2 regions of the Streptomyces sp. NPDC102406 genome follow, and region 2 is predicted to be linked to the other one. Evidence: riboswitches for the same ligand, from Rfam matches in the RefSeq annotation. Region 2 holds a riboswitch; the other holds the start of a gene.
What was found. Region 2 has a riboswitch for cyclic di-AMP ahead of ACIRF8_RS34810 (C40 family peptidase). Riboswitches for the same ligand answer to the same signal wherever they lie in the genome.
Positions count from the first base shown of each region.

Region 1: linked by a shared signal. The riboswitch ahead of ACIRF8_RS21375 (NlpC/P60 family protein) and the one ahead of ACIRF8_RS34810 (C40 family peptidase) in region 2 are both predicted to bind cyclic di-AMP.

Region 1 covers NZ_JBIWKP010000005.1:43,216-48,289, reverse strand. Annotated here, with positions in the region: gene ACIRF8_RS21385 (M23 family metallopeptidase) at 1-454, shown strand, start outside; gene pcrA (DNA helicase PcrA) at 514-3,003, opposite strand; cyclic di-AMP (ydaO/yuaA leader) riboswitch at 3,189-3,343, shown strand; gene ACIRF8_RS21375 (NlpC/P60 family protein) at 3,352-4,581, shown strand; gene ACIRF8_RS21370 (hypothetical protein) at 4,624-4,977, opposite strand.
Region 2 covers NZ_JBIWKP010000015.1:90,298-95,371, reverse strand. Annotated here, with positions in the region: gene ACIRF8_RS34820 (ATP-dependent Clp protease proteolytic subunit) at 48-683, shown strand; gene ACIRF8_RS34815 (hypothetical protein) at 691-999, shown strand; cyclic di-AMP (ydaO/yuaA leader) riboswitch at 1,338-1,526, shown strand; gene ACIRF8_RS34810 (C40 family peptidase) at 1,530-2,003, shown strand; gene ACIRF8_RS34805 (ATP-binding protein) at 2,084-2,542, opposite strand; gene ACIRF8_RS34800 (helix-turn-helix domain-containing protein) at 2,828-3,679, shown strand; gene ACIRF8_RS34795 (DUF397 domain-containing protein) at 3,739-3,972, shown strand; gene ACIRF8_RS34790 (8-amino-7-oxononanoate synthase) at 3,953-5,074, opposite strand, start outside.

The DNA.
Region 1 (5,074 bases), on a different contig from region 2:
GCAGGAGGCCGACCGCAAGAGGGCCGCCCAGGAGGCCGCGCGCAAGGAGGCGCTGCGGCCCAAGTTCGCGCTGCCGGTGAAGCAGCACGGGCTGAGCGCCTACTTCGGGCAGGCCGGTATCAACTGGATGTCCGTGCACAGCGGCATCGACTTCCCCGTCTCGTACGGGACGCCGGTGATGGCGGCGACGGACGGGACCGTGCGCACGCAGTGGAACAGCGCGTACGGCAACATGGCGATAGTCACCGCGAAGGACGGTACGGAGACGTGGTACTGCCACCTCTCCTCGCACACCGTGATGAGCGGGCCCGTGAAGGCCGGTGACGTGATCGCGCACTCGGGCAACTCGGGGAACTCGACCGGGCCGCACCTGCACTTCGAGGTACGACCCGGTGGCGGCTCGGCGATCGACCCGTTGCCGTGGCTGCGCAGCCACGGCCTCAGCCCGACGTAGCCCCGCCCCTACGTAGGCCCCGCCCCGACAGCGGCGGGCCCGGACGGGCTCGGTCGTCCTTAAAGCTTCTCCACCGGCGCGTACCGCAGCAGGAGCCGCTTCGGCTTGGGGTCGCCGAAGTCGATCGTCGCCTCCGCGTTCCCGCCCGAGCCGCCCACGCCGACGACGGTGCCGAGCCCGAACTGGTCGTGCGTGACGCGGTCGCCGACGGCCAGGGACACCACCGGCTTCTCGTTGGCACGGCGCGTGGCGAACGCCGGGGTCGTGCGGGAGCGGGACGACGACAGCGACGCGGCGATACCGCCGCCGATGCCCTTCGCCGAGGGCGCGGGCGCGGAGCCGCCCTTGCGCTTCCACTCCAGATGCGCGTCCGGGATCTCCTCCAGGAAGCGGGACGGCGGGTTGTACGAGGGCTGGCCCCAGGCACTGCGCATGGACGAGCGCGTCAGGTACAGCCGTTCCCGCGCGCGCGTGATGCCGACGTAGGCGAGGCGGCGCTCCTCCTCCAGTTCCTTGGTCTGTCCCAGGGACCGCATGTGCGGGAAGACGCCGTCCTCCATGCCGGTCAGGAAGACCACGGGGAATTCGAGGCCCTTGGCGGTGTGCAGGGTCATCAGGGTGATGACGCCGCTGCCGTCGTCCTCCTCGTCGGGGATCTGGTCGGAGTCGGCGACGAGCGCGACCCGCTCCAGGAAGGCCGACAGGTCGGCGCCGCCCGCTTCGGCCTCGCCCTGGTTCTCGTCGGCGCCCTGGGCCGACTCCTGCTCGAACTCCAGGGCGACGGCGGCGAGTTCCTGGAGGTTCTCGATGCGGGTCTCGTCCTGCGGGTCGGTGGAGGACTGAAGTTCGGCGAGGTACCCGGTGCGTTCGAGGACGGCCTCCAGGACGGTGGCCGGTCCGGCGCCCGACTCGACGATGGTCCGCAGGTCCTCCATGAGGGTGTTGAACCGCTTCACCGCGTTCGTGGAGCGGGCCGCCATGCCGTACGCCTCGTCGACGCGGCGCAGCGCCTGCGGGAAGGAGATCTTCTCGCGCTGGGCGAGGGCGTCGATCATGGCTTCGGCGCGGTCGCCGATGCCGCGCTTGGGCACGTTCAGGATGCGGCGCAGGGGGACGGAGTCCTCCGGGTTCGACAGGACCCGGAGGTAGGCGAGGACGTCCCTGACCTCCTTGCGCTCGTAGAAGCGGACGCCGCCGACGACCTTGTAGGGCAGACCGACGCGGATGAAGATCTCTTCGAAGACACGGGACTGCGCGTTCGTCCGGTAGAAGACGGCGACGTCACCCGCCTTCGCCTCGCCGGCGTCGGTGAGGCGGTCGATCTCCTCGGCGACGAACTGGGCCTCGTCGTGCTCGGTGTCCGCGACGTAGCCGGTGATCTGGGAGCCCGCGCCCGCGTTCGTCCACAGGTTCTTGGGGCGGCGCGACTCGTTGCGCTCGATGACCGCGTTGGCCGCGCTGAGGATCGTCTGCGTGGAGCGGTAGTTCTGCTCCAGGAGGATCGTCGTCGCGTCCGTGTAGTCCTCCTCGAACTGGAGGATGTTACGGATGGTGGCGCCGCGGAACGCGTAGATGGACTGGTCGGCGTCGCCGACGACGCACAGCTCGGCCGGGTCGGCGTCGTGGCCCTCCGCGTCCTTGGCCGGTCCGACGAGCTCGCGCACCAGCGCGTACTGCGCGTGGTTGGTGTCCTGGTACTCGTCGACGAGGACGTGCCGGAAGCGGCGGCGGTAGTGCTCGGCGACGTCGGGGAAGGCGCGCAGCAGGTTGACCGTCGTCATGATCAGGTCGTCGAAGTCGAGGGCGTTGGCCTCGCGCAGCCGCGACTGGTACATCGCGTAGGCCTGCGCGACGGACTTCTCGAAGCCGTCGGCGGCCGTCTTGGCGAAGTCCTCCTCGTCGATCAGTTCGTTCTTCAGATTCGAGATCTTGGCGCTGAAGGACTTCGGCGGGAACTTCTTCGGGTCGAGCTCCAGGTCGCGGCAGACCAGGGCCATGAGCCGCTTGCTGTCGGCGGCGTCGTAGATCGAGAACGACGACGTGAAGCCGAGCTTCTTGGACTCCCGGCGCAGGATGCGCACGCACGCGCTGTGGAAGGTGGAGACCCACATCGCGTTCGCCCGCGGGCCGACGAGGGCCTCGACGCGCTCCTTCATCTCGCCCGCGGCCTTGTTCGTGAAGGTGATCGCGAGGATCTGGCCGGGGTGCACGCCGCGCTCGGCGAGGAGATAGGCGATGCGGTGGGTGAGGACGCGGGTCTTGCCGGAACCGGCGCCCGCGACGATGAGCAGGGGGGAGCCTCCGTGCACGACGGCCGCCCGCTGGTTCTCGTTCAGCCCGTCGAGGAGGGCCGCCGGGTCCAGGGCAGGGCGCGGCGCCCCGTCGCGGTAGTACGCGTCCCTGGCCGGGGGCACGTCGAACTTCCCGCCGAACAGGTCGTCCGGGATCGGCTCCGGAGCCGGTTCCTCGTGCTCGCCGTCGGGCGGCGGGGGCTCCTCCGTCCGGTTCTGGAGGTCCGCCAGGAAGCTGTCGTCAAAGAGGCTGCTCATCGCCTTACGAGTCTAGGGCGCCCCACTGACACCCCGCCCCCACCTTCGCGACACCGCACGGCACTGTCGCCAAGGTCACGAAAATGTATCGGGCATATCGAACATCAACCTTCACAGCGGCAACACGAGTGGCTACGGTGCTGCGCGGGCGGTCCGTCCCCCCGACCGCGAGCACCGCGGCGAACGGACAGCCCCCGCCGAGTCCCGTACGCCGTGAGGCAGGGAACCGGGGACCCAACCGATCTTGGGGTGAATCGGCCCGACGACCCGTCGGCCGTAGGGCAGCCTTCCGTATGCCCGAACCCGTCAGCTAACCCGGTAGGCGGAGCACGGAAGGAGTCGCCTCCCTTGGCGTCGCACCGCAAGCCGCGCAGCCGCTCCCGTATGACGGGCGGCCTTCGCACCACTCCCGCGGTCGGGATCACGACCGCCGCCCTCACGTCGGTCGCCCTCCTGTCGCAGACGGCCCAGGCCGCGCCCGCGCAGCCGACCAGGCCGAGCCTGGAGGAGGTGCAGAAGAAGGTCGACAGTCTGTACCGGCAGGCCGAGGTCGCCACGCAGAAGTACAACTCCGCCAAGGAGCAGACCGACAGCAAGAAGAAGCAGGTCGACCGGCTTCTCGACGACATCGCGCGGCGCACCGAGAAGATGAACACGGCCCGCCAGGAGCTGGGCCGGTTCGCCGCCGAGCAGTACCGCACGGGCGGGATGAGCGACACGGCGACGATGTTCCTCGCGGACGACCCAGAGGACTACTTCGCGCAGGACCGGCTGCTGAGCCGGATGACGGCGAGCCAGAAGAAGGCGGTCGACGACTACCAGGAGCAGCAGCGCGCGACCGCGAAGAAGCGCAGCCTGGCCCAGGAGAACCTTCAGCAGCTCACCTCCTCCCAGACCGAGCTGAAGACCTCCAAGCACGACGTGCAGACGAAGCTGTCCGACGCGCGTGAGCTGCTGTCCGAGCTGACCGCCGAGGAGAAGCAGCGGCTCGCGGCGATCGAGAAGAAGAAGGAGCAGGCGGCCCGCAAGAAGGCCGCCGACCTCGCCGAGCGGCAGAAGGCCGAGGAGGACCGGAAGCGGAAGGCGGCCGAGGAGGCGGCCCGGCAGGGGGACGGCTCCGGTTCGGGGGCAGGGTCCGGCTCGGGTGCCGGTGCGGGATCCGGCTCGGGGACGGGTTCAGGGACGGGTTCCGGTTCGTCCGGTACCTCCTCCGGCTACGCCGCCAAGGCCGCGAAGGCGCTCGCGTTCGCCAAGGCACAGGAGGGCAAGCCGTACGTGTGGGGCGCCACGGGCCCCGGCTCCTACGACTGCTCGGGGCTCACCCAGGCGGCGTGGAAGGCGGCCGGCATCACGCTGCCGCGCACCACGTGGGACCAGGTCGAGTTCGGCACGACCGTCCCGCTCTCCGCCATCCAACCCGGTGACCTGGTCTTCTTCTACGACGACATCAGCCATGTCGGCCTCTACCTCGGCGACGGCATGATGATCCACGCGCCGAAGCCGGGGGCGTACGTCCGCGAGGAGTCCATCTACTACGACGGCACGGGCTCGATCCACAGCGTGGTGCGGCCCGCCTGAGAACCCGCCCGAGAGCCCGCCTCAGGTCGTCTCAGGTCGTCTCTAGGTCCAGAGGACGGCGATGAAGATGTTGGCCATGGTCAGGGCGCCGACGGCCGCGAACAGGCCCTTCTCCGCCTTCTCCTCGTCGCGCTTCACGTAGACGATCCCGAGGATGACGATCAGGATCGCGAGCTTCACGCCGATCTTGATGTTGTTCACGGTGCCGCCGTCGGCCTGGTTGAGGCCGACCAGGGCGACGCCGGTCACCAGCATGGTCAGGGCACCGTGCAGCATCGCCTTGTTGAAGCGGGCGGTGCCCTGCCCCATCGCCGACATCTGGGTGAGGAAACCGCCCAGCAGCGAGGCGATGCCGATGATGTGGAGGCCCACGAAGAGATGGATGAGTACGTCCATGGTTCCGGAGCCTAATGGGGTGTCTCTCGCCGTTCGACGGCGGGCATCCCCGATCAGCGGATCGCCACTCTCCGTCATGACTGGCAACAAACGGACC
Region 2 (5,074 bases):
GTGACGTACGTCCTGTACATTTTTTACAGCGCACAGGAGGCGAACGCATGACCAGTCCGTCCGGCCGCCATGTCCTGCCCGAGTTCACGGAGCGCACGACCGCGGGCCACCGCACGCTCGATCCGTACTCCAAGCTCCTGGAGGAGCGCGTCGTCTTTCTCGGGACGCCGATCGACGACACGTCCGCCAACGATGTGATGGCGCAGTTCATGCACCTGGAGCACGCGGCGCCCGACCAGGACATCTCGCTGTACATCAACTCCCCCGGCGGCTCGTTCAGCGCGATGACGGCGATCTACGACACGATGCGGTACGTCAGGTGCGAGGTGGAGACGACCTGCCTGGGGCAGGCCGCGTCCGTCGCCGCGGTGCTGCTCGCCGCCGGGGCGCCGGGGAAGCGGATGATGCTCCCCGGCGCCCGCGTCGTGCTCGACCAGCCGGCGCTGCCCGAGCCGACCCGGGGACAACCCAGCGACCTGGAGATCCAGGCGCGCGAGATGGTGCGCATGCGCGACCAGGTGGAGGACTTGCTCGCCCGGCACTCGGGCCGGGACAAGGAGCAGGTGGGCCGGGACATCGAGCGGGAGACGGTGCTGGACGCGCGGCAGGCCCTGGAGTACGGCCTGGTGGACGGGGTGGTGCGGAGCCGCAAGGCCGCGCTCGGCGCGCGGGACGGGAGGTGATGTGCTGGTGCACCCCTCCGAACTGCCGCCGCTGCCCGCGCTGACCCGGGCCGAGGGTGACCTGGTGGACGGCTATCTGGCGGTGGTCGACCTGGTGGCGCGCATCAATCCGGCACGCGGCGACGACACCTACCGGGGGCTGCGTGCGGCGCAGGCGCTCGTCAGCCGGGCCGCGGCGCTCCGGGACGCCCTGGAGTTGATGCACCGGCGCGGTGAGAGCGAGGTGCACGCGGCAACCCTGGCCCGGGCCCTACGCGTCCTCGACGGTGAAAGGCGAACACAGAGGGTCGCTTTGCCACCAGAAACGGTCAGTTGAAGTCACGGCTCGGGCGCACTGTCTGCTTGCAGGCCCAAACGACCCAGATGGGGTACCACCGATCGGCGTAGACATTGCTCCATATTCGGGCTGGTCGGAGTTGCGCACCGGCGGTACGCGGCGACCGGAACGAGATGTTCCGCCGCTGGTACGAGGGTGGTCAGGGGTCGCGGCAGGGGTCCGAAAGCCGCACTGTCCACCTGAACGGGTCAAGCGTGAGGAGCCTCACTTACCGCCGGTTCGACTCGGCTTCCGCGCCTCATGTGCGTGAAGATCCCTTCCGACGACAAGCCCCCGCCGCCGCGGCGGGGCGGTCCGTGCGGACGCCGAGTCCTGCCGCCGCACGGATGCCAGGTCGACAGAAGTGCATCGGCAGGAGTGGAGGACCCAGGCACGACGGGTCGCCGGCCCCTCTCGACGGAGAGGGTGCCCGAGTGGCCCTTGGGGTGAAGCCGCGTGAGCGGCCGGGCATCTTCGCCTGTCCGAACCCGACAGGTCATCCTTCACAGGCGGCTGACGAAGGGTTGCGCATGACTGCGCTCAATCGTGTTCCCTCGCTGCTGACCCGGGCGGGTACCGCGTCGGCGCTGACGCTCGCCGTCGCCGGTGCCGGAATCATGGTGCCGGGCGCCGCGTCCGAGGCGTCGGCGGCGGCGGTCTCGACCAAGGCATTGAAGGTCGCGGCCTCCAAGAAGGGAGCGCCGTACAAGTGGGGCGCCACGGGGCCGCACCGGTTCGACTGCTCGGGCCTGACGCTCTACTCGTTCAAGCGGGCGGGCAAGAAGCTGCCGCGCACCGCCGCTCAGCAGTACAACAAGACCCGCCATGTCGCCCCGTCCCACCGCAAGACGGGTGACCTGGTCTTCTTCCACTCGGGCCGGAGCGTCTACCACGTCGGCATCTACGCCGGGAAGGGACGGATCTGGCACTCCCCGAAGACCGGGGACGTAGTGCGTCTACAGAAGATCTGGACGCGGAGCGTCTGGTACGGCCGGGTGCGCTGAGGCGCGCCGCACAGTGATCTCGGGGCGGGCCGGGCGCCGGGCCCGTACCCGGGTGCTGCCGGTGAGGAGCCGGGGGCGCGTCAACAGGCGGGGAGCGGCTGGGCGTCGCCCCCGTTCATGCCGATGATCCAGGGCAGCGAGATCCACACGGTCTTGCCGCCCTCCGGGGTGGGCGAGACCGAGAGCCGTCCGCCGCACTCGGCGGTGAGACAGCGGATGATCACCATGCCGCGTCCGTTGTCCTGCTGGACGGCGGCGGGCAGTCGCCTGGGGTAGCGCGGGTGGCTGTCGGTGACGCCGATGCGGAGCTGTTCGTCGCGTTCGAGTTCCACGTCGACGGTGAAGGTGGGCGACTGGCCGAGGGTGTGCTGCACGGCGTTGGTCGCGAGCTCCGAGACGATCAGGCGGACCGTGTCGGCGGCGTCGCTGTCCCGCGGCATCCCCCAGTCCGCCAGGACCTTGCTCACATACCTGCGGGCCGCGGAGACCGAGGCGGGATCGCTCGGCAGCGTGACGGATGCTTCCTGGTGGTCTGCCATGGCGACGTCGTCCCTTTCCCACCGGGGCCGCGCCTGCGACTCTGGCGGTTCGCTGGCGTGCGGCCTCCGACTTCTGCTTCGCAGCAGACTGCCACTTGGTTGCCCTCCCGTGGTGCGGATCCCTCAAGATATGCATATATCTGTCGCTCGAAGCGGTGAACTCTGCGACGGTAGACCGTATTTGGGCGAGCGCTCGCCGGTTCCTCTACCGTCTGCTCAGAGGCCATGTGGCACGGGCCTGGGAGGAGCCCGGCCGTGAGGCCCGAGGAGCGTGGAGGAGTCGGCATGAAGTACGGTCCCGCGGTGCGCCGTCGCAAACTCGGTGCGGAGCTGCGTTCGCTGCGCGTGCAGGCCGGGTTGACCAGTGGTGAGGCCGCCCGTCTGGTCGGCTGGCACCAGTCGAAGGTGAGCCGGATCGAGACAGGTCGCAGTGGCGTGAAGCCGTCGGACGTGCTGCGGTTGCTCGACGCGTTCGAGACACGCAATCCGCGACAGCGTGAACTCGTGGTCGCGTTGGCGGGCGCGGAGGACTCCTCCGGGCAGCACTGGTGGCACGCCTATCGGGGATTGCTGCCGCCGTCCTACCGGGATTTCATCAGCCTGGAGTCGCAGGCGTGTCGTATCCGGACGCTGGAGACGAGCGTGGTACCGGGGCTTTTGCAGACGCCCGAGTACGCGCGGGCGGTGACGCGTTCCGTGCTGACCGGGATGCCGGAGGAGCACATCGAGGCGCTGGTGGAGGTGCGGCTCGCACGGCAGGACGTGCTGCGGGCGCGGCCGCCGCTGCGTCTGAGCGCGGTGCTCGACGAAGGGGTGCTCCGGCGCGAAGTGGGCGGATCCGGCATCCTGCGGCGACAGTTGGCACATCTGGCCGAGGCGGCGCAGATGCCCCATGTCCAAATTCAGGTGCTCCCTTTTTCGACAGGTGGCCACATCGGCCTCACCGGCCCTTTCGTAGTGTTCTCATTTCCGAACACATCTGATCTGGATGTGGTTGTTCTCGACCATTTGACGAGTAGCCTCTACCTCGAGCGGAAAGAAGACCTGGAGGCGTACACGGACGCCTTCGATGCTCTTCTCCTCCGCGCTTTGTCACCCGAGGACTCGTTGGAATTCATCGGACAGATCGCCGGATAGCCCAGTGGACGAGGACGCCGACACCTCGCCCCGGGCCCGGCACCGCGTAAGGGGGCACCATGAATGCACTGCCTCGGTACGTTCCTTCCGTTCCCTCAAGTCTGTCGCTGAGCGGCGCCCGGTGGCGGCGCAGCAGCCGCAGCACCGGCGCCAACAACTGCGTCGAGACAGCCCCCCTGACCTCGGGGCCCACGACCGGACTGATGGGCGTCCGTGACTCGAAGAACACTTCGGGGCCCGCCCTGCTCTTCGCACCCGACGCCTGGAGGGAGTTCATCGACTCGCTGCGCTGAACGCTTCGTCGGGAGCCGCTGCGCCGATCACCCGCACGGCCTCGCCGAGTTGCGCGTCGGTGAGGTCGGCGCGGGCGGTCAGCCGCAGCCGTGAGATGCCGTCCGGCACGGACGGCGGGCGGAAGCAGCCCACCGCGATGCCCGCCGCGCGACAGTCCGCGGCCCAGCGCACCGCCTCGTCGGGCGAGGGTGCCCGCACGGAGACCACCGCCGCGTCCGGCCGCGCGGCCACCATGCCCTGCGCCGTGAGCAGTCGATGCAGGGTCGTCGCCACGTCGCGGGTCCGCTCCGCGCGCCCGGGTTCGCGGCGCAGCAGACGCAGAGCGGCCAGCGCGGCACCGACCGCGGCCGGGGCGAGCCCGGTGTCGAAGATGAACGGGCGGGCCGCGTTGACGAGATGGTCGATGACGTGGGCCGGGCCGAGGACGGCGCCGCCCTGACTGCCCAGGGACTTGGAGAGCGTGACGGTGGCGACGGTGTCGGGTGCGCCGGCCAGACCCGCCGCGTGCGGGGTGCCGCGACCGCCCGCGCCGAGCACGCCCAGGCCGTGCGCGTCGTCGACGATCAGTCCGGCCCCGAACTCCCGGGAGGCGAAAGCGAGTTCCCGCAGGGGAGCCTGGTCGCCGTCGACGGAGAAGACGGTGTCCGAGACGACGACGGCAGGCCCCTCGTGGGCGTCGAGCGTCTTGCGCACGGCGGCGGGGTCGGCGTGCGGCACGACCTGGGTGGTGCCGCGGGCCAGGCGGCAACCGTCGATGAGGGAGGCGTGGTTGGCCGCGTCGGAGACGATCAGCGTGCCGTGCGGGGCCAGCGCGGTGACGGCCGCCAGGTTCGCCGCGTAGCCGGAGGACAGTACGAGCGCGGCCTCGAAGCCGCAAAACTCCGCCAGTTCGCGTTCCAGGCAGGTGTGCAGTTCGGTGGTGCCGGTCACCAGACGGGAGCCGGTCGCCCCGCCTCCCCAGCGGCGCGCGGCCTCCGCGGCGCCCTCGACGACCTCGGGGTGGCGGGTCAGACCCAGGTAGTCGTTGCCGGCGAGGTCGAGCAGCGGGGAGTCGGCCGGGCGGGGGCGCAGGGTGCGGACGAGTCCGGCGGCCTCGCGGGT